Regions from separate parts of the Paenibacillus sp. FSL P2-0322 genome, predicted to be linked through region 2. Evidence: a T-box and tRNA genes for the amino acid it is inferred to sense, from the RefSeq annotation. Region 2 holds a T-box; the other regions hold tRNA genes.
The links. A T-box is a leader RNA that pairs with one kind of tRNA and senses whether it is charged. The one in region 2 lies ahead of leuS (leucine--tRNA ligase), so its partner is inferred to be a tRNA-Leu.
Positions count from the first base shown of each region.

Region 1 (7,698 bases), 490 kb from region 2:
CCTCACCAATGGTTGCAGCAATTGTGTCCAATCCTACAGGCCCGCCCCGGAATGAATGAATCATGGCCTTAAGCATTTTATGATCAATTTCATCAAGCCCGAGTGGGTCTATTTGAAGCCTCTTTAGCGCCTCTGCAGCTAACTCAGAATGAATAATACCGTCTCCGGCAACCTGGGCAAAATCACGCACCCTTTTTAACAGTCGGTTGGCAATACGCGGTGTCCCCCGTGAACGCAATGCGATTTCCTCTGCCGCATCCCCGACAATTTCAATCTCCATAATATCCGCGTTCCTGGACACGATGTAAGCCAGCTCGTCTGTCGTATAAAACTCTAATCGACTAATAACACCAAACCGATCACGCAATGGTGCAGAGAGCAGCCCAGCGCGCGTAGTGGCCCCTATAAGGGTAAAGGGTGGCAAATCCAGACGGACCGAGCGTGCACTCGGGCCTTTACCAATCATAATGTCCAGCGCAAAATCCTCCATTGCAGGATACATGACTTCTTCCACCGTACGATGAAGGCGATGAATCTCATCAATGAACAAAACATCACCCTCTTGAAGATTGGTCAGCAATGCTGCCAAATCTCCCGGTCTTTCAATTGCAGGACCTGAAGTCGTACGCAGATTAACCCCCAACTCATTGGCGATAATGTTAGCAAGAGTTGTTTTACCCAACCCCGGCGGTCCGTACAACAGTACATGATCCAACGCTTCTTTACGCATTTTGGCCGCTTCAATATATACTTTCAGATTTTCCTTAACCTGATTTTGCCCGATATATTCATTTAGATAACGGGGGCGAAGGCTCAGCTCCGCCGTCTGGTCTTCCATCATCAAATTGGCGGAAATAATCCGGTCATCCATATTCCATCGCTCCTCTTTTCACCAGACATTTGTTAACGGACATCAGCGTCCTATCCGGCAAACAACAGTTGCAAAGCCCGCTTCATCAAAATATCAGCAGATTCATCAGGTTTCGCATCTTTCTTCATTCTGCTCCATACCTTATCCAACTCAGCATCAGTGTAACCCAGCGCCTTGAGCGCCTCACGGGCCTCGCCCCAATATGAACCTTCGCCTTCTTCTACGACAGGCTCAGCAAACAATCCGGTTGCCATCCCCAACGAGCCAATACCGTCGAGCTTATCTTTCAAATCCAGAATCATACGTTGTGCCGTCTTTTTACCGATCCCCGGTAACTTGGTGAGAAATGTGATATTCTCCTGATAAATCGCCGTTACCACATGAGCAGGCGTACCGCCTCCTAAAATACCAAGCGCAACACGCGGTCCAATACCAGATACATCAATCAGTTTACGGAACAGCTGCTGCTCCTCACGAGTCGCAAAACCGAACAGTAAAATAGCATCTTCCCTTACATGATGGTGAATGTAAATGACCACTGAACCTTCAGTTTTGGCGAACGCGTAAGGATTCGGACAAAATACCCGGTACCCTACACCTTGCACATCTAAAACGACATATTCATTTTCCAAATGGGCCACAGAACCACGCAAGAAATCTATCATTTTCGCAATACCTCATTTAATTTTGAATTTAGTCCATAAGAATGCGCATGACAAATAGCCACCGCCAAAGCATCCGCTACATCGTCCGGTTTGGGCACAACTTGAAGCTTTAGAAACATTCTAACCATTTCTTGTACCTGTTTCTTCTCAGCCTTACCATACCCTACAATAGCCTGCTTTACCTGCATCGGCGTGTATTCACCTATAGGCAAATTACGTTGTTTTGCAGCTAGTAGCAGCACCCCACGTGCCTGACTTACAGACATAGCAGTTGTAACGTTGCGATTAAAAAAGAGCTTTTCCAGTGCTACCGCATCAGGCTTATATTTATCTATTAATTGCAACATGCCTTCATACACATGAAGCAGCCTTTCTTCTTCCGGTGTATGGGCCTCCGTCTGGATGCAGCCATACTGTACAGGAACCACCTTGCTGCCAATCTTGTCTACAAATCCGAAGCCCACAATGGCAATGCCCGGATCAATTCCTAAAAAACGCAAAAAAATCTCTCCCCTATCGCTCAAACATGGCGTAACTAAACAATAGCCAGACGTTATCCTTAATATAATCATGGCCAAATACCATATAAAGCGAACATATGTGTCGTTCTTTTCATTATAACAAAACTTTGTATCTAATAGAGGAAAAAATTTAAACGTGAGTAAAAACATAAAAAGAGACGCTTCAAGCCTCACCTCATGGGCAATGCCTAACGTCTCCGTAGTTGTAATCAATAGTGCTGCTTTAATACCCTTTGTGTTCGCTCCACGGCAAAGTCACTAAAAGTGGAGATTACACTGTTATACTCATTTATATCCTGTACACGGATCCCCTGCTGAAGTTGTTTATACACCCCTTCTGGCAAGGCCGTCTCCATGGAACCCACATCCAATTGAAAAAAAGTGCGGATAACTTTTTCTCTTTTAGGTAGCCCTTCATACAATGTAAGCTGGCCGTCAGTGCTCAAACCCATGTATCCACGCTCTTTGCATGACTCTGACAAGTCTTCCACCCTGCGCTCCAGCCACACCTCTCCTTTGGTATTAAGTCGCCCCTTCCAATCGGGATGTTGCTTCAGTAAGGTCTCTAGCTGCTGTGAACTTAGTGTTCCCAAGGAAAGTGTTTCCGTACCACACACGTAGGTGGTTAATAGACGGGTCTTCCTGCTTATACCGGAAGCACGAATACTTTGCAGTAGTTGCATCTGTGAGGAGTGATCTTCAGTTGGGCTCAGATGTGAAGCCTCCTTCATGCTCTCCTCAGCCATGACGGTAGTAGCGAGTGGCTGTGACAACATAGCCTGCAAATAATTCGAAAACAGAATACCCAACCCTGCCAGCAAACAAGCCGCACCAAAAATGCTAAAAGCCCACACTGTTCTTCTCCACTGTTTCCAGCGCCGTTTCATCTGTTTTTTCCAACTTAATCGCTTCACAGTAATCCCTTCCGTCCCACTTTTTGTGTTAGTGTGACCTGACGATTACTGATTTATACAAAAAGATATGAATATAACAAAAAAGCCGCTGCTTCCAGCGACTTTCCTTTTGAATCGGGATGACACGATTTGAACATGCGACCCCCTGGTCCCAAACCAGGTGCTCTACCAAGCTGAGCTACATCCCGAAATAGATGCCGGTGAGAGGACTCGAACCTCCACGGTTTCCCTCACGATTTTGAGTCGCGCGCGTCTGCCAATTCCGCCACACCGGCTTATGAAGTTAATGGCGCGCCCTGAGAGATTCGAACTCCCGGCCTTTTGATTCGTAGTCAAACGCTCTATCCAGCTGAGCTAAGGGCGCAAATATGGAGCGGACGACGGGAATCGAACCCGCGACCCTCGCCTTGGCAAGGCGATGCTCTACCGCTGAGCCACGTCCGCAATATCATTATATCCATGACATATAAGTTCATGAATGGTGAGCCATGAAGGACTCGAACCTTCGACACCCTGATTAAAAGTCAGGTGCTCTACCAACTGAGCTAATGGCTCCCAACAGGGTAATATAACTTTGTAAAAATGGCGGAACTGACGGGATTCGAACCCGCGATCTCCTGCGTGACAGGCAGGCATGTTAGGCCTCTACACCACAGTTCCATAGCAGTTTACATTCAAAAGTTAATTGGTTGCGGGGGCAGGATTTGAACCTGCGACCTTCGGGTTATGAGCCCGACGAGCTACCGAACTGCTCCACCCCGCGATAATATTAGGGACTGCTATTTAAATAAATGGTGGAGGCTGAGGGGCTCGAACCCCCGACCCTCTGCTTGTAAGGCAGATGCTCTCCCAGCTGAGCTAAGCCTCCATACTACTTATGACCCGTAGGGGATTCGAACCCCTGTTACCTCCGTGAAAGGGAGGTGTCTTAACCCCTTGACCAACGGGCCATACAATAAAATAATTATGGCGGAGAGAGAGGGATTCGAACCCTCGAGACGCTTTTGGCGCCTACACGATTTCCAATCGTGCTCCTTCGGCCAACTCGGACACCTCTCCATATGGCTCCCCGAACAGGACTCGAACCTGTGACAACTCGATTAACAGTCGAGTGCTCTACCAACTGAGCTATCAGGGAATAATAATCATAAAGCTCTGCTTGGCGACGTCCTACTCTCCCAGGACCCTGCGGTCCAAGTACCATCGGCGCTGGAGGGCTTAACGGTCGTGTTCGGGATGGGTACGTGTGGAACCCCTCCGCTATCGCCACCAAACATGAATTTACACTGTAAATTCTTCCGTACGGTTATTCGGTTCATCACTTATCGTGTGAATGAATAGCCATGCGCTTATTGTATGTCACTTGTACATACTTTCAAGGTTACACCCTGAAAACTGGATCCGAAACTCATTTGCGTTTTATTCTTAGGATAAGCCCTCGACCGATTAGTATTGGTCAGCTCCATGCATTACTGCACTTCCACCCCCAACCTATCTACCTCGTCGTCTTCAAGGGGTCTTACTAATTGGGAAATCTCATCTTGAGGGGGGCTTCACGCTTAGATGCTTTCAGCGCTTATCCCTTCCGTACATAGCTACCCAGCGGTGCTCCTGGCGGAACAACTGGTACACCAGCGGTACGTCCATCCCGGTCCTCTCGTACTAAGGACAGCTCCTCTCAAATTTCCTACGCCCACGACAGATAGGGACCGAACTGTCTCACGACGTTCTGAACCCAGCTCGCGTACCGCTTTAATGGGCGAACAGCCCAACCCTTGGGACCTACTTCAGCCCCAGGATGCGATGAGCCGACATCGAGGTGCCAAACCTCCCCGTCGATGTGGACTCTTGGGGGAGATAAGCCTGTTATCCCCAGGGTAGCTTTTATCCGTTGAGCGATGGCCCTTCCATGCGGTACCACCGGATCACTAAGCCCGACTTTCGTCCCTGCTCGACTTGTAGGTCTCGCAGTCAAGCTCCCTTCTGCCTTTGCACTCTTCGAATGATTTCCAACCATTCTGAGGGAACCTTGGGGCGCCTCCGTTACTCTTTAGGAGGCGACCGCCCCAGTCAAACTGCCCACCTGACACTGTCCTCGCACCGGATCACGGTACCAAGTTAGAACCTAGATACGATCAGGGTGGTATCCCAAGGATGCCTCCTCTCAAGCTGGCGCTCAAGATTCAACGGCTCCCACCTATCCTGTACAGATCGTACCCAAATTCAATATCAAGCTGCAGTAAAGCTCCATGGGGTCTTTCCGTCTTGTCGCGGGTAACCTGCATCTTCACAGGTATTAAAATTTCACCGGATCTCTCGTTGAGACAGCGCCCAAGTCGTTACGCCATTCGTGCGGGTCAGAATTTACCTGACAAGGAATTTCGCTACCTTAGGACCGTTATAGTTACGGCCGCCGTTTACTGGGGCTTCGGTTCATAGCTTCGCCCGAAGGCTTACCACTCCCCTTAACCTTCCAGCACCGGGCAGGCGTCAGCCCGTATACTTCGCCTTGCGGCTTCGCACAGACCTGTGTTTTTGCTAAACAGTCGCTTGGGCCTTTTCACTGCGGCCCCCTCGGGCTATTCACCCTACCGAGGCACCCCTTCTCCCGAAGTTACGGGGTCATTTTGCCGAGTTCCTTAACGAGAGTTCTTCCGCGCGCCTTAGAATTCTCTTCTCGCCTACCTGTGTCGGTTTGCGGTACGGGCACCTTCTCCTGGCTAGAGGCTTTTCTTGGCAGTCTGAGATCATGACCTTCGCTACTACAATTTTCGCTCCCCATCACAGCCCAGCCTTACGATGTGCGGATTTGCCTACACACCAGCCTCACTGCTTAGACGGACATCCATCAGTCCGCGTCACTACCCTACTGCGTCACCCCATCGCTCATAACGGATTACGGTGGTACAGGAATTTCGACCTGTTGTCCTTCGACTACGCCTATCGGCCTCGCCTTAGGTCCCGACTTACCCTGAGCGGACGAACCTTCCTCAGGAACCCTTAGGCTTTCGGCGGATCTGATTCTCACAGATCTTTTCGTTACTCATACCGGCATTCTCACTTGAATGCAGTCCAGCGCTCCTTACGGTACACCTTCAACCCGCATTCAACGCTCCCCTACCCCTGATGCAAGCATCAAGCCATAGCTTCGGTGGTGTGTTTAGCCCCGTTACATTTTCGGCGCAGAGTCACTCGACCAGTGAGCTATTACGCACTCTTTCAATGGTGGCTGCTTCTAAGCCAACATCCTGGTTGTCTGTGCAACTCCACATCCTTTCCCACTTAACACACACTTGGGGACCTTAGCTGATGGTCTGGGCTGTTTCCCTTTCGACAATGGATCTTAGCACTCACTGTCTGACTCCCGGAACTAAATCTATGGCATTCGGAGTTTGACTGAGCTTGGTAACCCTTGCGGGCCCCGCACCCAATCAGTGCTCTACCTCCACGATTCTTTTTTCCGAGGCTAGCCCTAAAGCTATTTCGGGGAGAACCAGCTATCTCCGGGTTCGATTGGAATTTCTCCGCTACCCCCACCTCATCCCCGCATTTTTCAACATGCGTGGGTTCGGGCCTCCAGTGCGTGTTACCGCACCTTCACCCTGGACAGGGGTAGATCACCCGGTTTCGGGTCTACGTCCACGTACTCAAGTCGCCCTATTCAGACTCGCTTTCGCTGCGGCTTCAGCTCTTCACCTTAACCTTGCACGGGAACGTAACTCGCCGGTTCATTCTACAAAAGGCACGCCATCACCCCTAGATCGGGCTCTGACTTCTTGTAAGCACACGGTTTCAGGATCTATTTCACTCCCCTTCCGGGGTGCTTTTCACCTTTCCCTCACGGTACTGCTTCACTATCGGTCGCCAGGGAGTATTTAGCCTTGGCAGATGGTCCTGCCGGATTCATACGGGGTTTCACGTGCCCCGCACTACTCGGGATCCGTCTCGGAGAGAACAAGTTTTGAACTACAGGGCTTTTACCTTCTCTGGCGGGCCTTTCCAGACCTCTTCATCTAACCGGTTCCTTTGTAACTCCATGTGAGACGTCCCACAACCCCAAGGAGCAAGCTCCTTGGTTTGGGCTAATCCGCGTTCGCTCGCCGCTACTGACGGAATCACTATTGTTTTCTCTTCCTCAGGGTACTTAGATGTTTCAGTTCCCCTGGTCTGCCTCTATTCTGCCTATGTATTCAGCAGAAAGTGACTGTCGATGAAGACAGCCGGGTTTCCCCATTCGGACATCCCCGGATCAAAGCTTGCTTACAGCTCCCCGAGGCCTTATCGTTGTTCGCCACGTCCTTCGTCGGCTCCTGGCGCCTAGGCATCCTCCGTGTGCTCTTTGTAGCTTAACCTAGTATTTACATGGTAAATACGATTCGCTTTGAATTTCGGTTCAACACTTACGTGTGAATGAAATTCAAGGCAGCTACCTTTATTTCACTTGTTTACACAAGATCAGCTTAAAGGAATATTCTAAAACGCAATTTCGTTTCGGTATCCAGTTTTCAAGGTGCAATTCGCTTCTTCGAAGCGAAACCCGATGAATATTTCGGTTCCACACGGATGTGTGAATGAAACATTCGTCGAAGCTTGAGAGTTTGAGCTCTCAAAACTGAGCAACGAGTGAGTAACAGGCCTAAACCTGAGTTTTGAAGCTTACGCTTCATATTTGAATGTTTCCGTTGCAGGAAACGATTCTCCATAGAAAGGAGGTGATCCAGCCGCAC
Region 1 covers NZ_CP150243.1:4,596,944-4,604,641, forward strand. Annotated here, with positions in the region: gene ruvB (Holliday junction branch migration DNA helicase RuvB) at 1-871, opposite strand, end outside; gene ruvA (Holliday junction branch migration protein RuvA) at 922-1,536, opposite strand; gene ruvC (crossover junction endodeoxyribonuclease RuvC) at 1,533-2,036, opposite strand; gene MKY24_RS20235 (BofC C-terminal domain-containing protein) at 2,267-2,971, opposite strand; tRNA gene MKY24_RS20240 (tRNA-Pro) at 3,086-3,159, opposite strand; tRNA gene MKY24_RS20245 (tRNA-Leu) at 3,167-3,246, opposite strand; tRNA gene MKY24_RS20250 (tRNA-Arg) at 3,259-3,335, opposite strand; tRNA gene MKY24_RS20255 (tRNA-Gly) at 3,341-3,415, opposite strand; tRNA gene MKY24_RS20260 (tRNA-Lys) at 3,451-3,526, opposite strand; tRNA gene MKY24_RS20265 (tRNA-Asp) at 3,555-3,631, opposite strand; tRNA gene MKY24_RS20270 (tRNA-Met) at 3,658-3,734, opposite strand; tRNA gene MKY24_RS20275 (tRNA-Val) at 3,764-3,839, opposite strand; tRNA gene MKY24_RS20280 (tRNA-Glu) at 3,850-3,921, opposite strand; tRNA gene MKY24_RS20285 (tRNA-Ser) at 3,939-4,030, opposite strand; tRNA gene MKY24_RS20290 (tRNA-Asn) at 4,034-4,109, opposite strand; rRNA gene rrf (5S ribosomal RNA) at 4,129-4,245, opposite strand; rRNA gene MKY24_RS20300 (23S ribosomal RNA) at 4,398-7,323, opposite strand; rRNA gene MKY24_RS20305 (16S ribosomal RNA) at 7,677-7,698, opposite strand, start outside.
Region 1: it encodes a tRNA-Leu, which carries the amino acid that the T-box ahead of leuS (leucine--tRNA ligase) is inferred to sense. The anticodon was not compared.

Region 2 (7,698 bases):
ATATGCCGGATGGGGATTTTCATCCATAAAGCTATAAGCGGAAAGATCAGGGTAACCCCCGCCCAGAGCAACAAAAGCATCCGTCCAGAATACAGACATGCCCCTGCACTTCCTGTAATCCAACAAACAGTAAGGGTCAATATAGGTCTAGTTAACACAAGTTTAGCTTGAATACAATCACCTTCCGGTAGGAAACATTGCTTTCTGTCCAAAAAACACAAAACAAAAAGAACCTCTGACAAAATAGCATTTGTCAGAGGTTCTTCCTCGTTTACTTTTTAATTCATTACATCCATCAGCGTTTCTTTCGGTGGATGATAGGTCTTCAGCATACGAAAGGCGATTCCCTTTTCCTCCATCATAGCACGAACCTTGTCGGCATCTTTGGGATAAGGTCTGTGGTATACAATCTCCACAATACCGCTGTTCGCCAACATATTGGCACACGTCCAGCATGGCTGGTCGGTGACATATACTGAAGAGCCTTCACGATCAATTCGGTCAGTAAACAGTAGCAGGTTCTGCTCCGCATGAATAGTGCGAATACAACGCTGCTTCTTAACCATTTCCTCGCGCCCATCACGGTGAATGACCTCATACTCCTCTGAGATCATACAGCCTGCCTCAGAACAGTCAGGCACCCCGGATGGTGCTCCATTATAGGCTGTCCCCAAGAGCTTTTTACCTTGTACAAGTACGGCTCCAACATGACGCCGCGCACAGCGCGAACGGGTGGATACCATATAAGCGATATCCATGAAATAGGTGTCCCAGTCCTTGCGTACATCTGCACTCATTTCCATCTCTCCCGTATAAACAAGTTAAAACGTAAACCATATCCGCTACCGCCGTTCTCAGGGCCTGTACATTGTAATCTTATATAAGTTACAAGCTGACATACGGCTTCATTTTCGCCAACATTTTAGCTCCGATTCCCTTTACATGATCCAAATCGTTCACACGTTTGAACGCCCCATGCTGATTACGGTAGTTCAAAATAGCCTCGGCTTTTTTAGCCCCAACCCCTGGTAGCTCCATTAACTCGGCAGCAGTCGCCGTGTTGATGTTTACCTTTTTTTCGCCGGAAACGGGTGTAGTAACCGAATCACTTACCGTATTGGTCCTACTCGTCGTTGCACCACTCGAACTAACAATACCTGTGTCTGAGCTCGGATTCGCAGCAGCAGATACACCAGTAGAAATCTGCACAGTATCACGTTTCACATTGTCAGCGGCTTCGGCATTCCTACTGCGCTCAGCTTTGTCTGAGGGTTCTTTTACAGCAGGCTTTTTCTGGGCATAGTCACTGCTGCGCTGCGACTCATTTGGCTCTGAATCCATCGCCACAGCCTGCTCCACCTTATGGTTAAGTAAAGTCCACTCCTCTTGCGGCTCAGAGCGCTGTCCTCCGGCAAATAAAATAAGTCCACTCCCGATTACAGCAAGCGTTATCGCTGTTCCTGTCCATACGCGTTTCATTTCCGTATCGTCCCCTACTCCACATGGATTTCGGGAAATTGAGCCGACTGAAAACACCGTCTCAATCAAACAGAGCAAGTCTGTCCAATTCCCGTTAAACCGGAGGGTGCAAACAACCTCCATACGGTTTCGCTGTGAGCATTTTCACAAATAAGTGGTACGACCCCGGGCACGATCTAACATGCTCAGACATAAAATTCGTCATGTCGGCCAAGACCAGGCGCATACACTAAGAAGAATGACAGCTGACAGCACAGCGTCTATACCGCAAAGTATGAAAGGAGGACGTTGAACAATGAAAGTTGGATTTATCGGGACTGGCAGCATGGGAAGTCTGCTAATTGAGTCTTTTATTAATTCTAACGCACTCAAGCCGCAGCAAATATCAGCAAGCAATCGAACGCATTCCAAGGTAACCGAGCTAGCCCGTCGTTATCCAGGTTTGCATGCAGCCCAAAGCAACCGTGAAACGGCAGCGGAAAGCGATGTTTTGTTTATCTGTGTGAAGCCGCTGGAATCAAAAGCCGTAACGGATGAAATACGCAACGTCATTACAGAAGAGCAAATCGTCGTATCTATCACAAGCCCGGTGCAGATTCGTATTTTGGAGCATGCACTGAAAGCCAAAGTGTCCAAAATTATTCCCAGTATCACCCACCAAGTGGGCAGCGGAGCCTCACTATGCATCCATGGAAGCCGGATTACAGAGGAGGACCGCACCCTTCTGGAAGAGCTTATGTCCCACATCAGCAGGCCGATTCGGGTTAAAGAATCTTATACTCGAATCACGTCGGATTTTTCGAGTTGCGGTCCTGCTTTCTTGGCCTTTTTTATGGACCAGTGGATTCAAGCCGCAGTTCAAGCTACAGGTATAGACCGTACGGAGCTATGCGCCCTGGCCGGTGAAATGATCATCGGCACTGGAAAGCTGCTCACGGAAGGCGGGATGACACCAGCCGAGTTACAGGCCAGAGTAGCGGTTCCCGGAGGTATTACTGCCGAAGCTCTCGCACTGTTGGACATCAGCCTGCATAGTGTCTTTCCCGAGCTGATACAGGCCACGCACAACAAGTATGAAGAAGACATGCAAAAGGTGGATGTCTCCTTCGGCTTAAAGCCAATTAACCGGCAACAATATTAACCAGCTTACCTGGAACAGCAATTACCTTGCGGATCGTTTTGCCGGCCAGTGCCTGCTGAACATTGTCCAACGACACAGCGAATGCTTCCATCGCTTTAGCATCAAGATCCTTGGCAATCGTTGCACGCTGCACAATTTTACCATTCACTTGCACAACAATTTCCACTTCGGCGTCCACCGTCCATGCTTCATCATAAGCAGGCCAGGCCGCGTAGGTAATGCTATCATTGTGCCCCAGCAGCTGCCACAATTCCTCGGCCAGATGGGGTGCAAGCGGCGACAGCATTTGCACGAAGTTTTCCATTGCTGCACGCGGCAGAAGGTCTGCTTTGTATGCATCGTTGGTGAAGATCATCAGCTGGCTGATCGCTGTATTGAAGCGCAGTGCATCCAGATCTTCGGTTACTTTTTTCAGCGTTTTATGCCAAGTACGATTGAACTCATCGCTACCGCCGTCATTTGTAATTTTATCGTTCAGGCTACCATCCTCGGAAACAAACAGGCGCCATACGCGGGACAGAAAACGATGTGCTCCCTCTACCCCATTCTCATTCCATGGCTTGGTCGCTTCCAGCGGCCCCATAAACATCTCATAAATACGCAGCGTATCGGCGCCAAACGTATTGACAATATCATCAGGATTAATGACATTACCGCGTGATTTACTCATTTTTTCATTGTTGTTGCCCAAAATCATACCCTGGTTGACCAGCTTATAAAAAGGCTCTTTCGTTTCCACTACGCCGATATCATACAGTACCTTATGCCAGAAACGGGCATACAGCAAGTGAAGAACCGCATGTTCCGCTCCGCCAATATACAAATCAACAGGCATCCATTCACGTTGTTTCTCTTTGGATACAAGCTCTTTGTCATTTTTCGGATCAATAAAGCGCAGGTAATACCAGCAACTGCCTGCCCATTGCGGCATTGTATTTGTCTCGCGGCGTGCTTTCATACCTGTCTCAGGATCAATGGTTTCGATCCAATCTGTTGCGTTCGCCAGTGGGGATTCACCTGTACCTGAAGGCTTGATATTGTCCATCTCCGGCAGTACGAGCGGAAGTTGGTCCTCAGGAACCGTTTTGATCGTTCCATCTTCCAGATGAATTACCGGAATCGGCTCGCCCCAATAGCGTTGACGGCTGAACAGCCAGTCACGCAGGCGATAGGTGACTTTACCGTGTCCTTTGCCCTCAGCTTCCAGCCATTCAATCATCTTCGGAATCGCTTCCTCGTTGGTAAGTCCATTCAGCGGGCCGGAATTGACGTGCGGTCCATCCTCAGTATATGGCTCATTAGCGACATCTCCACCTTGGACAACCTCAATGATATTCAATCCAAATTGCTTGGCAAATTCCCAGTCACGCGCATCGTGAGCAGGTACAGCCATAATCGCTCCAGTTCCGTAGCCTGCAAGTACATAGTCAGCAATCCAGATCGGCAGCTTTTCGCCGTTCACCGGGTTCACTGCATAAGCTCCTGTGAATACGCCTGTTTTATCCTTGGCCAGATCCGTACGCTCCAGATCGCTTTTACGAGCAGCTTGTTCACGGTACTGTTGCACAGCATCCTTTTGCTCAGGCGTAGTGATAATATCCACCAATTCCTGCTCTGGTGCCAGCACACAGTAGCTTGCGCCGAACAGTGTATCTGGACGGGTTGTAAACACTGTGAGTTGCTCGTCATAGCCTTCAATTGGAAAACGAACCTCTGCCCCGGTAGACTTACCGATCCAGTTCCGCTGCATATCCTTAATACTCTCAGACCAATCCAGTTCCTCCAGATCCTCCAGCAGACGATCCGCGTATTCCGTAATTTTCAGCATCCATTGACGCATTGGTTTACGGACGACCGGATGACCGCCACGCTCACTCTTACCGTCAATAACTTCTTCATTCGCTAGCACCGTTCCCAGCGCCGGGCACCAGTTCACAGGTACTTCAGCTACATATGCAAGGCCGCGCTTGTACAGCTGGATGAAGATCCACTGTGTCCATTTGTAATAATCAGGATCCGTCGTGCTGATTTCACGATCCCAGTCGTAGGAGAAGCCGAGCGATTTGATTTGACGGCGGAAGTTATTTACATTTTTCACCGTAATTTCGCGTGGGTGCTCCCCTGTATCCAGCGCATGCTGCTCGGCAGGCAGACCGAAGGCGTCCCAACCCATCGGATGCAGTACGTTGTAGCCGCGCATTCTTTTATATCGTGAAACAATATCCGTAGCTGTGTAGCCCTCTGGGTGGCCTACATGTAGGCCGGCTCCAGATGGGTACGGAAACATATCCAAAGCATAAAACTTCGGTTTGCCCGGCTCTTCCCCGGTACGGAACGTCTTGTTCTCATCCCAATATTTCTGCCATTTTGGTTCAATACTTTGCGGTTGATAGCCGTGCTTCGGCTGTGTGTCTGTCATTGTCTTTTCCTCCTCAAACGGTATGCAACAAAAAAACCTCTGCATCCCGTAGCGTGTCAGCGCTAGGGACGAGAGGTTATATTCCCGTGGTACCACCCTAGTTAGCAGAAAGCGTTCTTCGCGTTCTACTCCCTTTGCACCTGATAACGGAGGTGATCCGATGCGGGTTAATAACAGGATACAAGCACCTGTATAGGGCGTTCCTGCGTTGGACGCATATCTCCGAGGCGAGTTCACTTTGCACTGTCAACCGGCTTGCACCACCCGCCAGCTCTCTACATGTCCAGACAAAGCTACTATTCCTCATCAGCGATTGTTTAACCGTTAATAATGGCACTATTATATTGAAAACCGCGAAAAAAGTCAAATAAGGACTACCTTTGGTGTTAAAGACCCTCTTCATACTAATTGTTCATGACACATGCATACGAATGTTTTATAATGATTTCGAATTAAATCGCTTCAAGTTGAGATGAGTTGAGATAAGAAAGGTGAGCTGAGAAATGGCACAGATTAAAATTTACGGAATAAAAGAAACTCTAAATCCAATCAAAAAGCAACTTTCAGAGGTGATTCATTCTGCTGTGGTGGATGCGTTCAAATATCCTCCTGACAAGAGGTTTCAACGTTTTTTTCCTATGGATCAGGAAGACTTTATATATGCCGATGGTCGCTCTGAGGCGTACACCATTATTGAAATCAGTATCTTTGAAGGCAGAACGACAGAAGCTAAGAAGCAACTCATTAACCTGTTATTCCAAAGAATTAACGATCTTTTGGGTATTTCTCCACAGGATCTTGAGATTACTATATTTGAAACACCCAAACAGAACTGGGGCATTCGGGGTGTACCGGGTGATGAGCTTCAGCTGAGCTATAAAGTGAATATATGAGTGCAAAAAGACGCCCTTCATGTCATCATGAAAAGCGTCTTTCTTTTCCCATACTCGCTAAATGAAGCCTTGCTATTTTACAGCAACATAAAACAGTCTCGCCGCGTCATCTTCTGCTTCTACCCATTCAAAATCCGCATATACCTTCACATCACGAAAACCCGCTTTGGACAATTCTGCCTTCATCCAGTCTGGGTCATAGGCACGTTGAACATGTATTTCCTCGAAACGCTGGTATAGATCGCGTCCTTCTTGTTCTGCTTTCGCAAAGATACTAAGATGATGCTCAATTTCACAACGGGGAGTGTCCAACGCACATGTCCAGATATACGAGATAGAGCGTTCATCCAGTACGAATGGTTGCTCTTCATCATAACGTAAAAACGTCTGAGGATGATGTACATCGAACAAGAAGGTTCCGCCAGGCTTTAGACCAGCATGCGTTCTGCGAAAAGTAGAAATTATATCTTCTTCCTCCAACAAGTAATTCAGACAATCGCAAAAAGAAATTACAGAATCCACAGGCTCGGGTAAAATCCATTCTCTCATATCCTGCTGTATCCAGCGAACGCTTCCCTCACGAAACAATCGCTGTCCCTGTGGAGTGGTTTCCATTTTGCGACGGGCTACTGCCAGCATGTCAGAGGATAAGTCGATTCCAGCCACCTCGAAGCCCGAGTTAACCAGGGGGATCGTAATTGAACCCGTTCCGCAGCCCAGCTCGGCCACCGTATGAGGCATACCGTACTGATCCCAAGCCTGCCGTGCAAAGCGCAACCAGTCCGGGTACGGCATGTCCTGCATCAGCTCATCATACACATAGGCAAACTTCCGGTAAGAAGCCATTTTTTATTCCCCATTCCCGTCCTTCGGTTCAGGTATATTCTCCACCAGGTAGGTCCAGTTTTCCTTTTGTGTAACCAGTCCTTCCTTCATCAGCTTGCCCATCGCACGCTTGAAGGCGGATTTACTGATACCAAACCGTTGCTTGATAATATCCGGCGGTGTTGCGTCGGAATAAGGCATGCCGCCGCCCGGACGCTCTTTCAGAAAAGCAATCAACCGCTCCGCATCCTCATCACGGCCTACTTCCTTGCGTGGTGACATCGCCAGATTGACCCGACCGTCTTCCCGAACAAGCGTGACCCGTACCTTGACCTCTTCGCCCAAGCGAAGCATCCGGTTACGCTCCGAGGAATGAATCATTCCAATCGCGCCAAAACCAAGCACACCTCCGTTCACCAGGACGAATGTGCCCATCTGAAGCGGCTTGTACACAGTCGCCTGCACCCATGTATTCAGCCACGAATCAGGGGCGTGGAAGCACAACGGAGCCAGCTCCTGTTCCCCTGCCAGCTTAGCCCGCAGTCTGCCTTGCTTGTCATGCTCCATAATGGCATACACGTAGTCGCCCACCCGAGGATGCAAATCTCGGTTTTCTGGCAACTCACGAATCGGCAGCAAAAGCTGACGACCCAATCCCATCTCCAGGAAACAACCCAAACGCGGATGCACATCAGCCACTTCAAGCTTTGCCATTTCGCCCAACGACAAGAAAGGCTTTTTCATAGTTGCGGCCAAGCGGTCCTCTGTATCGTGAAAAATAAATACCTCCAACCGTTCACCAACTTCGATTTCACGTGTCAGCTCCGTATAATGCAGCAGCACATCCTGCTCACCAACAGTGAGAAAGTAACCGAAAGGAGATACCTCACGATCCACCATAATGGTGACATAAGTACCGGCGATCAAACTCATACCTTTTC
Region 2 covers NZ_CP150243.1:4,110,240-4,117,937, forward strand. Annotated here, with positions in the region: gene MKY24_RS18045 (DNA internalization-related competence protein ComEC/Rec2) at 1-17, opposite strand, end outside; gene MKY24_RS18050 (hypothetical protein) at 1-99, opposite strand, end outside; gene MKY24_RS18055 (dCMP deaminase family protein) at 279-797, opposite strand; gene MKY24_RS18060 (helix-hairpin-helix domain-containing protein) at 886-1,479, opposite strand; gene comER (late competence protein ComER) at 1,775-2,620, shown strand; gene leuS (leucine--tRNA ligase) at 2,601-5,039, opposite strand; T-box leader at 5,101-5,358, opposite strand; gene MKY24_RS18075 (tautomerase family protein) at 5,543-5,932, shown strand; gene MKY24_RS18080 (class I SAM-dependent methyltransferase) at 6,005-6,778, opposite strand; gene MKY24_RS18085 (S1-like domain-containing RNA-binding protein) at 6,782-7,690, opposite strand; gene rsfS (ribosome silencing factor) at 7,687-7,698, opposite strand, start outside.

Region 3 (6,750 bases), 2.4 Mb from region 2:
CCCCGAAATAGCTTTAGGGCTAGCCTCGGAAAAAAGAATCGTGGAGGTAGAGCACTGATTGGGTGCGGGGCCCGCAAGGGTTACCAAGCTCAGTCAAACTCCGAATGCCATAGATTTAGTTCCGGGAGTCAGACAGTGAGTGCTAAGATCCATTGTCGAAAGGGAAACAGCCCAGACCATCAGCTAAGGTCCCCAAGTGTGTGTTAAGTGGGAAAGGATGTGGAGTTGCACAGACAACCAGGATGTTGGCTTAGAAGCAGCCACCATTGAAAGAGTGCGTAATAGCTCACTGGTCGAGTGACTCTGCGCCGAAAATGTAACGGGGCTAAACACACCACCGAAGCTATGGCTTGATGCTTGCATCAGGGGTAGGGGAGCGTTGAATGCGGGTTGAAGGTGTACCGTAAGGAGCGCTGGACTGCATTCAAGTGAGAATGCCGGTATGAGTAACGAAAAGATCTGTGAGAATCAGATCCGCCGAAAGCCTAAGGGTTCCTGAGGAAGGTTCGTCCGCTCAGGGTAAGTCGGGACCTAAGGCGAGGCCGATAGGCGTAGTCGAAGGACAACAGGTCGAAATTCCTGTACCACCGTAATCCGTTATGAGCGATGGGGTGACGCAGTAGGGTAGTGACGCGGACTGATGGATGTCCGTCTAAGCAGTGAGGCTGGTGTGTAGGCAAATCCGCACATCGTAAGGCTGGGCTGTGATGGGGAGCGAAAATTATAGTAGCGAAGGTCATGATCTCAGACTGCCAAGAAAAGCCTCTAGCCAGGAGAAGGTGCCCGTACCGCAAACCGACACAGGTAGGCGAGAAGAGAATTCTAAGGCGCGCGGAAGAACTCTCGTTAAGGAACTCGGCAAAATGACCCCGTAACTTCGGGAGAAGGGGTGCCTCGGTAGGGTGAATAGCCCGAGGGGGCCGCAGTGAAAAGGCCCAAGCGACTGTTTAGCAAAAACACAGGTCTGTGCGAAGCCGCAAGGCGAAGTATACGGGCTGACGCCTGCCCGGTGCTGGAAGGTTAAGGGGAGTGGTAAGCCTTCGGGCGAAGCTATGAACCGAAGCCCCAGTAAACGGCGGCCGTAACTATAACGGTCCTAAGGTAGCGAAATTCCTTGTCAGGTAAATTCTGACCCGCACGAATGGCGTAACGACTTGGGCGCTGTCTCAACGAGAGATCCGGTGAAATTTTAATACCTGTGAAGATGCAGGTTACCCGCGACAAGACGGAAAGACCCCATGGAGCTTTACTGCAGCTTGATATTGAATTTGGGTACGATCTGTACAGGATAGGTGGGAGCCGTTGAACTTTGAGCGCCAGCTTGAAGGGAGGCATCCTTGGGATACCACCCTGATCGTATCTAGGTTCTAACTTGGTACCGTGATCCGGTGCGAGGACAGTGTCAGGTGGGCAGTTTGACTGGGGCGGTCGCCTCCTAAAGAGTAACGGAGGCGCCCCAAGGTTCCCTCAGAATGGTTGGAAATCATTCGAAGAGTGCAAAGGCAGAAGGGAGCTTGACTGCGAGACCTACAAGTCGAGCAGGGACGAAAGTCGGGCTTAGTGATCCGGTGGTACCGCATGGAAGGGCCATCGCTCAACGGATAAAAGCTACCCTGGGGATAACAGGCTTATCTCCCCCAAGAGTCCACATCGACGGGGAGGTTTGGCACCTCGATGTCGGCTCATCGCATCCTGGGGCTGAAGTAGGTCCCAAGGGTTGGGCTGTTCGCCCATTAAAGCGGTACGCGAGCTGGGTTCAGAACGTCGTGAGACAGTTCGGTCCCTATCTGTCGTGGGCGTAGGAAATTTGAGAGGAGCTGTCCTTAGTACGAGAGGACCGGGATGGACGTACCGCTGGTGTACCAGTTGTTCCGCCAGGAGCACCGCTGGGTAGCTATGTACGGAAGGGATAAGCGCTGAAAGCATCTAAGCGTGAAGCCCCCCTCAAGATGAGATTTCCCAATTAGTAAGACCCCTTGAAGACGACGAGGTAGATAGGTTGGGGGTGGAAGTGCAGTAATGCATGGAGCTGACCAATACTAATCGGTCGAGGGCTTATCCTAAAATAAAACGCAAATGAGTTTCGGATCCAGTTTTCAGGGTGTAACCTTGAAAGTATGTACAAGTGACATATGATAAGCGCATGGCTATTCATTCACACGATAAGTGATGAACCGAATAACCGTACGGTAGAATTTGCACAGCAAATTCATGTTTGGTGGCGATAGCGGAGGGGTTCCACACGTACCCATCCCGAACACGACCGTTAAGCCCTCCAGCGCCGATGGTACTTGGACCGCAGGGTCCTGGGAGAGTAGGACGTCGCCAAGCGATATCCTTTAAAGGATGATGAAGTTTTACATGTTAGGGCCTTTAGCTCAGCTGGTTAGAGCGCACCCCTGATAAGGGTGAGGTCGGTGGTTCGAGTCCACTAAGGCCCACCACTTCTAGAATAACAAAAAGATTGGGGCCATAGCTCAGCTGGGAGAGCGCCTGCCTTGCACGCAGGAGGTCAGCGGTTCGATCCCGCTTGGCTCCACCAATATTCCCTGATAGCTCAGTTGGTAGAGCACTCGACTGTTAATCGAGTTGTCACAGGTTCGAGTCCTGTTCGGGGAGCCATGTTTTGAATATTTCTGACTTTTATATATAAGGTGGCGGCGTAGCTCAGCTGGCTAGAGCGTACGGTTCATACCCGTGAGGTCGGGGGTTCGATCCCCTCTGCCGCTACTCGGAGAGATACCCAAGTGGCTATAAGGGGACCCTCTGCTAAGGGGTTAGACTGCGAAAGTGGTGCGAGGGTTCGAATCCCTCTCTCTCCGCCATAAATTTATTGGAATCAGAACTTATTTTGTAAGGCCCGTTGGTCAAGGGGTTAAGACACCTCCCTTTCACGGAGGTAACAGGGGTTCGAATCCCCTACGGGTCATAATATGGAGGCTTAGCTCAGCTGGGAGAGCATCTGCCTTACAAGCAGAGGGTCGGGGGTTCGATCCCCTCAGCCTCCACCATAAGAAAATTTGATAAATCCCTTTTAATGTCGCGGGGTGGAGCAGTTCGGTAGCTCGTCGGGCTCATAACCCGAAGGTCGTAGGTTCAAATCCTGCCCCCGCAATTAATTTCCTATTGGAAATGCCTCTGGAACTGTGGTGTAGAGGCCTAACATGCCTGCCTGTCACGCAGGAGATCGCGGGTTCGAATCCCGTCAGTTCCGCCATTTTAATCTCATATATAGTTGACATATATAGTGCGGATTATATGGTGTAGTAATAAAACAAAATATGGCTCGGTAGCTCAGTCGGTAGAGCAGAGGACTGAAAATCCTCGTGTCGGCGGTTCGATTCCGTCCCGAGCCACCTTTCAAGTGGGAAATGAGTAATGTGCCGGTGTAGCTCAACTGGTAGAGCAACTGACTTGTAATCAGTAGGTTGGGGGTTCAAGTCCTCTCGCCGGCACCATTTTGGAGGATTAGCGAAGTGGCCAAACGCATCAGACTGTAAATCTGCTCCCTTACGGGTTCGGTGGTTCGAATCCATCATCCTCCACCAGTCTTTTCATAATCATATGGCGGTCGTGGCGAAGTGGTTAACGCACCGGACTGTGACTCCGGCATTCGTGGGTTCAAGCCCCATCGGCCGCCCTTTATTCTTAATTTATTGGGGATTAGCCAAGCGGTAAGGCAACGGACTTTGACTCCGTCATGCATAGGTTCAAATCCTATATCCCCAGCCATTAAGAGCCATTAGCTCAGTTGGTAGAGCACCTGACTTTTAATCAGGGTGTCGAAGGTTCGAGTCCTTCATGGCTCACCATTTATAATTATTTTGCGGTCGTGGCGGAATTGGCAGACGCGCACGGTTCAGGTCCGTGTGGGCTAACCCCCGTGGAGGTTCGAGTCCTCTCGACCGCACCATATTTTGCGGACGTGGCTCAGCGGTAGAGCATCGCCTTGCCAAGGCGAGGGTCGCGGGTTCGATTCCCGTCGTCCGCTCCATTATCCATACGGCGCCATAGCCAAGTGGTAAGGCAAAGCTCTGCAAAAGCTTCATCCCCAGTTCAAATCTGGGTGGCGCCTTGACTGCTCATTATGGATTTAAATATGCGCCCTTAGCTCAGCTGGATAGAGCGTTTGACTACGAATCAAAAGGCCGGGAGTTCGAATCTCTCAGGGCGCGCCATTTCTTAAAAAAAGTATAATGTCGGGATGTAGCTCAGCTTGGTAGAGCACCTGGTTTGGGACCAGGGGGTCGCATGTTCAAATCGTGTCATCCCGATACTGATTTGCGGGTGTAGTTCAATGGTAGAACTCCAGCCTTCCAAGCTGGTAGCGTGGGTTCGATTCCCATCACCCGCTTTTTGCTATAGCGGATTCTTGTTGCCTCAGTGGTGACACCTTATAAATAAAGAGAGCCTGTCTGGGGACAGAGCTCTCTCTTTTTTTGTATTTATCTTCATGTACCCACAATGTGTTGATTATTCATAATCTCGGTATCGGTGTATATCGTTCTGATCATACAACTGGTATACACCGATAACCGATCTAGTGGACAGTTTTTACACGGGAATGGTCAGCTGGATGGAGGTTCCCTCATCTGGAGCAGAGGTCATGCTCATAAATCCCCCTACCCCTCTAGCTCGTTCTTCCATACTGAACAATCCAACTCCCTCTCCTTGGGACTTTCCAGAGAATCCAATGCCCTCATCCCGAATGGTCACTTGTATCATTTCATCTTGATCCTCAACGTCGACATATGCCTCCGCTACATCTGCGTATTTGGCTACATTCGTTAATGCCTCCTGTACAATCCGATAAATTGCTATTTCCTTGCGAATATCAAGGCGTTTACGTAGAGTGCATTGAAAATGCACCTCAATCCCGTAATGAGAACAGAAGTTTTCAATATAGGTTCTTATAGCTGGGACGACACCCAAATCATCCAGAACTGAGGGACGAAGTTCCCACGCTAGACCACGAACATCTTTGATGATGTCGGTCACCTGCGAACGAAGACTCTCCAGAGCAGCACTAGGTTGTTCGGCAAGTTGGCTATCTAACTGAATAATAAGTGAAAACAAGCTTTGTCCTATCCCATCATGTAGCTCTCTTGAAAAGCGTTTACGTTCTTCTTCCTGTATTTGCATGACTTGCGTCATCATAGACTGGAGTTCTGCTTCTACTTTCTTCAGTTTAGTGACCTCATTGCGGATCGCTAAGTACTGATAGGGTTTACCTTCCTCGTCCATAAACGGAACGATCGTAGTATTCACCCAGTAGTAGCTGTTATCTTTAGCACGATTACGTATTTCTCCTTGCCATACCTCACCTGAACGGATTGTAGTCCACAGGTTTTTCATGAAGGCAGGGGTATGATAGCCTGAATTAATGAGACGATGATCCTGACCGATCAGCTCTTCACGACTGTATTGCGAAATCTCACAAAACTTGTCGTTCACGTACTGAATAATACCTCGATGATCGGTCAAAGCAACAATGGAAGACGTATCTAGAGCAAATTTTAGATTGGATAGTTGGTGGAGTGAGTTACGTAGTGCATGGAGAAAAGGGGACTCTGGTATATAAATTTCTAGATCATTCAGCAATGTATCGGTTGATTCACCAAAGGCATGCTGCAGTAAAGGATTAGAAGGTTCATTCATAATGGAGCAGCCCCTTTTTTAGTGCGAATTTGACTAGCTCAGGTCGTGTTTTCAAGTTAAGCTTCTCCATAAGGTTACTTTTATGGGACTCTACGGTTTTGACGCTAATCACTAGGTGCTCGGCAATTTCCTTGTTGGCATATCCTTTGGCTACCCACGATAGAATCTCCTTTTCCCGCTCAGATAGGGATTCATAGGGTCCGGCTATGCCTTCCTGTTTGATTTTGTCCAGATATTCACTCATCAGTCGTTTGGTTGCATTCGGGTACAAGTAGGCACTACCCTCGGCTACAGACTGGATGGCAGCGAGCAACTCCTCGTGAGGTGCGCTTTTTAAAATATATCCGGATGCTCCAGCCTGAATGGCCCGGAACAGATATTCTTCATCATCATGCATTGTTAAAATAAGGACTTCTGTGTCGGGCAACTTTTTTTTTAATTCAGTGGTTGCCGTGAGACCATCTTTGCCAGGTGGCATGCTAAAATCCATGAGCACGACATTAGGTTGTAGCTCCACTGCCTTGTGGATTGCCTCATCCCCGTCTGCTGCATCTCCTACTACCTTGATACCGTTTTTGCCGTCCAATAGGGCCATGAGGCCAGAACGTACGACAACGTGATCATCCACTACTAGTATACGAATCAATTTGTCATCCCCTCGAACGGTAAAAAAACCGTGCGTTTTGTCATAATCATAGCAAATTTTAGGGATTTCAATCAACAAAGATAGTTAGGGACAGTGATATCAAGTATTTTATGAGTTTCATTATCTACAGAACATTGTTGATCTATGGAGTAAGAGGGTAAGCACATAGTTGGCTAAGGCGTTGAGCGACTTGAGTGGCCTCGGCTACATCAGACTCTGTGAACATCCTCACATCACGATTACCAAGAAGCAGCACACCGTTGGGCAGATCCCCTGTGCTGGAAAAGGGAATAGCAACAGCAGAGTGAAGCTGCTCGGCCAGCATTAGTGCACATTCCTGACGCAAACGTATACTACCTGATAGCAAAGCACTTACAGTCACGGTACGTCCCAAGCGAACAGCCATCCCGGCAATACCATGGCCAATCTTAAAAGAAATAAGACGA
Region 3 covers NZ_CP150243.1:435,091-441,840, forward strand. Annotated here, with positions in the region: rRNA gene MKY24_RS01885 (23S ribosomal RNA) at 1-2,063, shown strand, start outside; rRNA gene rrf (5S ribosomal RNA) at 2,215-2,331, shown strand; tRNA gene MKY24_RS01895 (tRNA-Ile) at 2,368-2,444, shown strand; tRNA gene MKY24_RS01900 (tRNA-Ala) at 2,467-2,542, shown strand; tRNA gene MKY24_RS01905 (tRNA-Asn) at 2,547-2,622, shown strand; tRNA gene MKY24_RS01910 (tRNA-Met) at 2,657-2,730, shown strand; tRNA gene MKY24_RS01915 (tRNA-Ser) at 2,734-2,825, shown strand; tRNA gene MKY24_RS01920 (tRNA-Glu) at 2,858-2,929, shown strand; tRNA gene MKY24_RS01925 (tRNA-Val) at 2,936-3,011, shown strand; tRNA gene MKY24_RS01930 (tRNA-Met) at 3,042-3,115, shown strand; tRNA gene MKY24_RS01935 (tRNA-Asp) at 3,141-3,217, shown strand; tRNA gene MKY24_RS01940 (tRNA-Phe) at 3,284-3,356, shown strand; tRNA gene MKY24_RS01945 (tRNA-Thr) at 3,383-3,458, shown strand; tRNA gene MKY24_RS01950 (tRNA-Tyr) at 3,463-3,548, shown strand; tRNA gene MKY24_RS01955 (tRNA-His) at 3,568-3,640, shown strand; tRNA gene MKY24_RS01960 (tRNA-Gln) at 3,658-3,732, shown strand; tRNA gene MKY24_RS01965 (tRNA-Lys) at 3,737-3,812, shown strand; tRNA gene MKY24_RS01970 (tRNA-Leu) at 3,827-3,913, shown strand; tRNA gene MKY24_RS01975 (tRNA-Gly) at 3,920-3,994, shown strand; tRNA gene MKY24_RS01980 (tRNA-Cys) at 4,005-4,075, shown strand; tRNA gene MKY24_RS01985 (tRNA-Arg) at 4,102-4,178, shown strand; tRNA gene MKY24_RS01990 (tRNA-Pro) at 4,201-4,274, shown strand; tRNA gene MKY24_RS01995 (tRNA-Gly) at 4,284-4,354, shown strand; gene MKY24_RS02000 (PAS domain-containing protein) at 4,555-5,658, opposite strand; gene MKY24_RS02005 (response regulator transcription factor) at 5,651-6,304, opposite strand; gene MKY24_RS02010 (GAF domain-containing protein) at 6,447-6,750, opposite strand, start outside.
Region 3: it encodes a tRNA-Leu, which carries the amino acid that the T-box ahead of leuS (leucine--tRNA ligase) is inferred to sense. The anticodon was not compared.

Region 4 (7,698 bases), 870 kb from region 2:
TTGATTTGCTATGATCTGCCGAGCTTGCTTTCCACTAAATCTTTTAGGCGACTGCGAACACCTTCCAGCGGGATCTCCGAAATGACAGGAGCGAGAAATCCGAAAATAACAAGATGTTCGGCTTCACTCCGTGATATCCCGCGCGACATCAGATAATAGATTTGCTCTGCATTTACTTGCCCCACGGATGCAGCATGACCCGCGGTTACATCATCCTCATCTATCAGCAGGATCGGATTGGCATCGCCGCGAGCTTTAGGACTTAGCATAAGCACGCGTTCTGTTTGCTGACCATCACAATGGGTTGCGCCTTTTTCAATCTTTGTAATGCCGTTAATAATGGCCGTAGCTTCTTCAAGCATGACTGCACGCGTAATCATCTGGCTTACCGAGCTTCTGCCAAAATGCTGAGCTTGAGTTGTATAGCTCGATTTTTGATTGCCCGTGCCAATAGCAATCACCTTATTGTCGGAGACCGCCCCGTTGCCTTGTAGCAAAGTCTTGGTATCGCTGGCGGTATAACCATTGTTCATCTCACCAATAATCCATTCCACACCCCCATCAGCAAGAACGACCGCCCGTCGCTGGGTGAAATCTGTTGTAGTTGCAGCAAGCTGATGAACCGAAGCTACTTGCACCTTTGAGCCCGCCCCCGCGAAGACCTCCGTCACACCGTTATGCAATACCTTGACATCATCACCACTCGATACACAATTATCCACATAAGTGATCTTGCTGTTGCTCCCTGCCACAATTAAGACGTGAGGAGCAAAACACACACCGCTTGTATCGTTAAGAAAGATCGCTTGAATAGGTGCTTCAACCTCTACACCGTCTGGGACATATAGAAAAACGCCACCACTCCATAAGGCACTGTGTGCAGCAGATAAACGATGTTCTTCTGGCTTTACTGCCTGAAAGAGATAACGTTGAACCAGCTCCTCATGCTCTTTTGCCGCAGTATGCAGATCCGTTAAAATGACTCCCTGGGCGGCTAAGCTCTCGGACAATTTCGTATACACTACATCCGAGTTGAACTGAACGATTAGTCCGCCTTTCACCGGAGAAGCAACCAAACCTCGAACAACCTCCGGCGCTTCCTCCAAACTAGACCACGCATTCTCAGCTTTGTAATCTCCACTTTCGTAGATATCCCATTTTTCGAGATTGATTTTCTCCACTTTAGGCAACTCCAGCGTCCCTGCCAGTTCGAGTGCGTGAACGCGGCGTTCAATCAGCCAACGAGGTTCATCCTTAGCGCTTGACCATGCGCGTAAATCGTCCACATTCATTGAAACTCTAGCTTGTATATCCACGTGCTGTTCCTCCTCTCCGGCTTTTAAGCTTCCCTTACCGTCTCATCCGTAATCCCAAGTTCCTCCTTCACCCAATCGTACCCTTCAGCCTCCAAACGGTGGGCAAGCTCCGGACCGCCAGATTTAACTATCCGGCCTTGCATCATGACATGCACAAAATCCGGGGTAATATAATTCAACAGTCGTTGATAATGGGTGATGATTAAAAAGCCTCTATCCGGGCTGCGCATCTCATTTACGCCATTGGCCACAATACGCAGTGCATCAATATCAAGCCCTGAGTCCACTTCATCCAGGATCACAAACTTGGGTTCAAGTAGCATCATTTGCAAAATCTCATTCCGCTTTTTTTCACCGCCAGAGAATCCCTCATTCAAATAACGATGCACAAATTCCGGGTTCATCTCCAGCCCCTTCATTTTGCTCTCCATTTCACGGATAAAACGGATTAAGGATATCTCATCGCCTTCTTCACGCCGTGCATTGATGGCACTTCTGAGAAAGTCCGAGTTGGTCACGCCAGCAATTTCACTTGGGTATTGCATAGCGAGGAACAAGCCTGCCTGGGCACGCTCATCCACCTCCATCTCCAGAAGGTCTTCATTGTCCAGCGTCACCTTACCGCCAGTAACCTCATATTTGGGATGGCCCATTAAAGCTGAAGCCAATGTACTTTTTCCCGTCCCATTAGGCCCCATAATCGCATGAATCTCTCCGCCATGAATCTCCAGTGTGAGCCCTTTTAAAATTTCTTTCCCTTCAATCTTGGATCTTAATTCCTCAATCTTTAATGTCGTCATTTATCGTAAACTTCCCTTCGGAGTATTCTTCGGCACGCGCCACCAAATCACTCATAAATTTTCCAATAGTCTGCAGCTCAACCTCTGAATAGGATTCAATGAATTGGTAAAACCTTTCTTCTTTTTCTTTGTGCAGTTCTTTATGCAAATGATAAACGTGTCTTCCCTTATCCGTTAAACTAAAGTAAATCTCCTTACGATTGCTGTTCAGTTGACTTCTCATAATGAAGCCCATTTCCAGCAGCTTTGCACTAATTTTAGTAATGCTAGCTTTGGACAACCCCATCTTCTCCACAATCCCGGTATGATTTATCGGTTCATAATCACCAATGCAATCAATAACGTGTACACTAGTAATATTGTTGGAGAGCATGTCAATCTGGTACTTTCTGGCCTGTTGCCGAAACGAGTTAAATTCTTGTTCAGTATACAGCTCATTCAGATGTAGCATTTTAATATATTGCTCGTAAAGATGACCTTTAAAATGATTTTGAAACTCCAATTTCCCAATCTCCCCTCTCTTGTAGTAGTTGCAGACCAAGTTCAGTGTCACCATTAGATTATTTTTTGTTCACTAGTGAACAAAATTATATTAACACAATTGATATTGATAATCAATATCAATTGTGTTAAATGTGACGCAATTTTGGAGGCGCTTTTCATGGGTTTGTTGTCATTGTCATCGGCCTCATGCTGTGTTTTGACTAGGGCACGTCCCGGAAATGGTTTTGCCTACCTCTGATCAATTCGGCAGCACCCGGATGGATATGGTAACCGAAGCCAAGTCCAATACCGTTGCCTATGAACGTCATGGTACACCTGCCACAGACCGGGGTCGCTACCGTAAAAAGAGGACAAAGGTGGTGCTTGGCCGAGCTGTTTTAAAGCCGTACCGCAGCGTTTGAGTACGCTATCGTGAGCATGTATGGCAATGAATAATCCGTCAGTTACCTGTGTCTGGATATGTTATGGGGCCAAAGAGTATACCAAAAACTGTGGTTTTTGCTGGTGAATCCGAACAGGCGATGCTCCATTCTAGCCAGCACCGATCTGACACTGGAGGCGACCTAGATCATCGAACTTTATACCGCCCGGTTCAAAATCAAATGCACCTTCTGGGCGCTAAAGCAATCCATCGGCGGATTCAGCTACCACTTTTGTAGCAAATCCATTCCGAAGCTCAACCGGTATTTGAAAAAGGATCGGGTTCACCCTCTGGAGTTGTTGGAAGAGGAGAAAGCGCAACGGGACATCCGCCTAACTGTAAAGATGAGAATGGTAAACGATAACCAAAATGGATCCCTACGGGGCTTAAGATAAAAGGAACCAAGAAAAGAGCCGAAATCTTGCTTCAGGAAGCCAGGAAGAATTATCATATGGAAGGACAAGCACTCGCGGTTGAAAACGAAGATATGCTGTAAGAGTAAAAGCGGCTACTCCATCCGGTAATAGCAAAAGGCTGTTCGCAGACTTTATGCTTCAATGGCTAGAGATGATGAAAAACAGTATCGGGCTTATCTCCTATATCTCCTATTCCGACACTGTAAAAGGCCGCGTAGATCCTTTTTCCGAGAGAAAGGGATGTATTGCTTGATGATTTAACTACAGAGGATTTTCAGACCTTGTATACCCATGAAATGAATGTGCAAGGTGTCAGCGCCAATACCGTTATTCATTACCACGCGAACATTTGCAGAGCCCTTCAGTATGCCGTGAAAATAAAGCTGATTGTGGCGAATCTCCCTGACTTAGTTGAAAGCCCAAAAAAGAACAATTACGTCGTGAGCTTCTACAATGCCGAGGAGCTGAATCAACTCCTCGCAGTAATTCGAGGCGAAAGAATTGAACTTTTCGTTATCCTGGCTGCCTTTTATGGGCTAAGCCGAAGCGAGGTCGTAGGATTAAAATGGTCGTCTATTGATTTATTGAATTGGACTATTAATATTAAACATACCGCCACATCGGGCAATTTGAATGGTAGATATATTGAAATTGAAAAGGACCGAACCAAGAATAAAGCCAGTCACCGTATACTGCCACTGGTGAACACGTTCTATGAGCTTCTGATTCGTATGAAGGAATAACAGGAATCCTATCGCTTATCTTCTGACAATTCTTATTGTCTTGAATACCTGGAGTATATTTATGTAGATGTATTAGGGGTAAGCATGAAAGAAGTTCAGGAATGGTTAGGCCACAGCGATTATGCAACAACGGCAAATATTTATTCGCATTTCGAATACAACTCAAAGGTGTCTTCAGCTCAAGCAATGAGTGGGGTACTAAAGCTCAAATAAAAAAAGCCCACTAGAGATTATCTCTAATGAACTCTTTTAGTTAATACCGGCGAGAGGACTCGAACCTCCACGGTTTCCCACTCGATTTTGAGTCGAGCGCGTCTGCCATTCCGCCACGCCGGCATATTCAATTATGGAGGCGCCACCCAGATTTGAACTGGGGAATAAAGCTTTTGCAGAGCTTTGCCTTACCACTTGGCTATGGCGCCAGAGTGTAACAAAGCGGACGACGGGAATCGAACCCGCGACCCTCGCCTTGGCAAGGCGATGCTCTACCGCTGAGCCACGTCCGCATAAAGATGGCTGGGGATATAGGATTTGAACCTATGCATGACGGAGTCAAAGTCCGTTGCCTTACCGCTTGGCTAATCCCCAATAAGTAAAGGGCGGCCGATGGGGCTTGAACCCACGAATGCCGGAGTCACAGTCCGGTGCGTTAACCACTTCGCCACGACCGCCGCAAGTAATGAATAATTGGCAGGGGCAGCAGGAATTGAACCCACACCAACGGTTTTGGAGACCGTTGTTCTACCTTTAAACTATGCCCCTATAAAACTGGTGGAGGATGATGGATTCGAACCACCGAACCCGTAAGGGAGCAGATTTACAGTCTGATGCGTTTGGCCACTTCGCTAATCCTCCAAAAATGGTGCCGGCGAGAGGACTTGAACCCCCAACCTACTGATTACAAGTCAGTTGCTCTACCAGTTGAGCTACACCGGCACATAAAATATTCAATTAAAAGTGGCTCGGGACGGAATCGAACCGCCGACACGAGGATTTTCAGTCCTCTGCTCTACCGACTGAGCTACCGAGCCTTATTATAAGGCTCTTCATTAAACGTTGTATTACTAATGGCGGAACTGACGGGATTCGAACCCGCGATCTCCTGCGTGACAGGCAGGCATGTTAGGCCTCTACACCACAGTTCCATAATAAATTTTAATTGGTTGCGGGGGCAGGATTTGAACCTGCGACCTTCGGGTTATGAGCCCGACGAGCTACCGAACTGCTCCACCCCGCGACAATAATAAATATTTAATTTTCAAATGGTGGAGGCTGAGGGGCTCGAACCCCCGACCCTCTGCTTGTAAGGCAGATGCTCTCCCAGCTGAGCTAAGCCTCCACAATTAAGCACTTCTCATATTATACCATAATGAACTTTTTATTGCAAGTTCTTTTATGATATTTTTTATGACCCGTAGGGGATTCGAACCCCTGTTACCTCCGTGAAAGGGAGGTGTCTTAACCCCTTGACCAACGGGCCATGCAATAAAATAATTATGGCGGAGAGAGAGGGATTCGAACCCTCGAGACGCTTTTGGCGCCTACACGATTTCCAATCGTGCTCCTTCGGCCAACTCGGACACCTCTCCATATGGCTCCCCGAACAGGACTCGAACCTGTGACAACTCGATTAACAGTCGAGTGCTCTACCAACTGAGCTATCAGGGAATATTAAGCATTTGTTTCAAGGTTACACCCTGAAAACTGGATCCGAAACTCATTGCGTTTTATTTTAGGATAAGCCCTCGACCGATTAGTATTGGTCAGCTCCATGCATTACTGCACTTCCACCCCCAACCTATCTACCTCGTCGTCTTCAAGGGGTCTTACTAATTGGGAAATCTCATCTTGAGGGGGGCTTCACGCTTAGATGCTTTCAGCGCTTATCCCTTCCGTACATAGCTACCCAGCGGTGCTCCTGGCGGAACAACTGGTACACCAGCGGTACGTCCATCCCGGTCCTCTCGTACTAAGGACAGCTCCTCTCAAATTTCCTACGCCCACGACAGATAGGGACCGAACTGTCTCACGACGTTCTGAACCCAGCTCGCGTACCGCTTTAATGGGCGAACAGCCCAACCCTTGGGACCTACTTCAGCCCCAGGATGCGATGAGCCGACATCGAGGTGCCAAACCTCCCCGTCGATGTGGACTCTTGGGGGAGATAAGCCTGTTATCCCCAGGGTAGCTTTTATCCGTTGAGCGATGGCCCTTCCATGCGGTACCACCGGATCACTAAGCCCGACTTTCGTCCCTGCTCGACTTGTAGGTCTCGCAGTCAAGCTCCCTTCTGCCTTTGCACTCTTCGAATGATTTCCAACCATTCTGAGGGAACCTTGGGGCGCCTCCGTTACTCTTTAGGAGGCGACCGCCCCAGTCAAACTGCCCACCTGACACTGTCCTCGCACCGGATCACGGTACCAAGTTAGAACCTAGATACGATCAGGGTGGTATCCCAAGGATGCCTCCTCTCAAGCTGGCGCTCAAGATTCAACGGCTCCCACCTATCCTGTACAGATCGTACCCAAATTCAATATCAAGCTGCAGTAAAGCTCCATGGGGTCTTTCCGTCTTGTCGCGGGTAACCTGCATCTTCACAGGTATTAAAATTTCACCGGATCTCTCGTTGAGACAGCGCCCAAGTCGTTACGCCATTCGTGCGGGTCAGAATTTACCTGACAAGGAATTTCGCTACCTTAGGACCGTTATAGTTACGGCCGCCGTTTACTGGGGCTTCGGTTCATAGCTTCGCCCGAAGGCTTACCACTCCCCTTAACCTTCCAGCACCGGGCAGGCGTCAGCCCGTATACTTCGCCTTGCGGCTTCGCACAGACCTGTGTTTTTGCTAAACAGTCGCTTGGGCCTTTTCACTGCGGCCCCCTCGGGCTATTCACCCTACCGAGGCACCCCTTCTCCCGAAGTTACGGGGTCATTTTGCCGAGTTCCTTAACGAGAGTTCTTCCGCGCGCCTTAGAATTCTCTTCTCGCCTACCTGTGTCGGTTTGCGGTACGGGCACCTTCTCCTGGCTAGAGGCTTTTCTTGGCAGTCTGAGATCATGACCTTCGCTACTACAATTTTCGCTCCCCATCACAGCCCAGCCTTAACGATGTGCGGATTTGCCTACACACCAGCCTCACTGCTTAGACGGACATCCATCAGTCCGCGTCACTACCCTACTGCGTCACCCCATCGCTCATAACGGATTACGGTGGTACAGGAATTTCGACCTGTTGTCCTTCGACTACGCCTATCGGCCTCGCCTTAGGTCCCGACTTACCCTGAGCGGACGAACCTTCCTCAGGAACCCTTAGGCTTTCGGCGGATCTGATTCTCACAGATCTTTTCGTTACTCATACCGGCATTCTCACTTGAATGCAGTCCAGCGCTCCTTACGGTACACCTTCAACCCGCATTCAACGCTCCCCTACCCCTGATGCAAGCATCAAGCCATAGCTTCGGTGGTGTGTTTAGCCCCGTTACATTTTCGGCGCAGAGTC
Region 4 covers NZ_CP150243.1:4,979,667-4,987,364, forward strand. Annotated here, with positions in the region: gene sufD (Fe-S cluster assembly protein SufD) at 9-1,292, opposite strand; gene sufC (Fe-S cluster assembly ATPase SufC) at 1,340-2,116, opposite strand; gene MKY24_RS22065 (MarR family transcriptional regulator) at 2,097-2,618, opposite strand; gene MKY24_RS22070 (hypothetical protein) at 2,839-3,021, shown strand; gene MKY24_RS22075 (hypothetical protein) at 3,703-4,200, shown strand; tRNA gene MKY24_RS22080 (tRNA-Leu) at 4,458-4,536, opposite strand; tRNA gene MKY24_RS22085 (tRNA-Cys) at 4,548-4,622, opposite strand; tRNA gene MKY24_RS22090 (tRNA-Gly) at 4,635-4,706, opposite strand; tRNA gene MKY24_RS22095 (tRNA-Gln) at 4,714-4,788, opposite strand; tRNA gene MKY24_RS22100 (tRNA-His) at 4,799-4,871, opposite strand; tRNA gene MKY24_RS22105 (tRNA-Trp) at 4,889-4,962, opposite strand; tRNA gene MKY24_RS22110 (tRNA-Tyr) at 4,970-5,055, opposite strand; tRNA gene MKY24_RS22115 (tRNA-Thr) at 5,061-5,136, opposite strand; tRNA gene MKY24_RS22120 (tRNA-Phe) at 5,159-5,231, opposite strand; tRNA gene MKY24_RS22125 (tRNA-Asp) at 5,269-5,345, opposite strand; tRNA gene MKY24_RS22130 (tRNA-Met) at 5,361-5,437, opposite strand; tRNA gene MKY24_RS22135 (tRNA-Val) at 5,464-5,539, opposite strand; tRNA gene MKY24_RS22140 (tRNA-Glu) at 5,609-5,680, opposite strand; tRNA gene MKY24_RS22145 (tRNA-Ser) at 5,698-5,789, opposite strand; tRNA gene MKY24_RS22150 (tRNA-Asn) at 5,793-5,868, opposite strand; rRNA gene MKY24_RS22155 (23S ribosomal RNA) at 5,934-7,698, opposite strand, start outside.
Region 4: it encodes a tRNA-Leu, which carries the amino acid that the T-box ahead of leuS (leucine--tRNA ligase) is inferred to sense. The anticodon was not compared.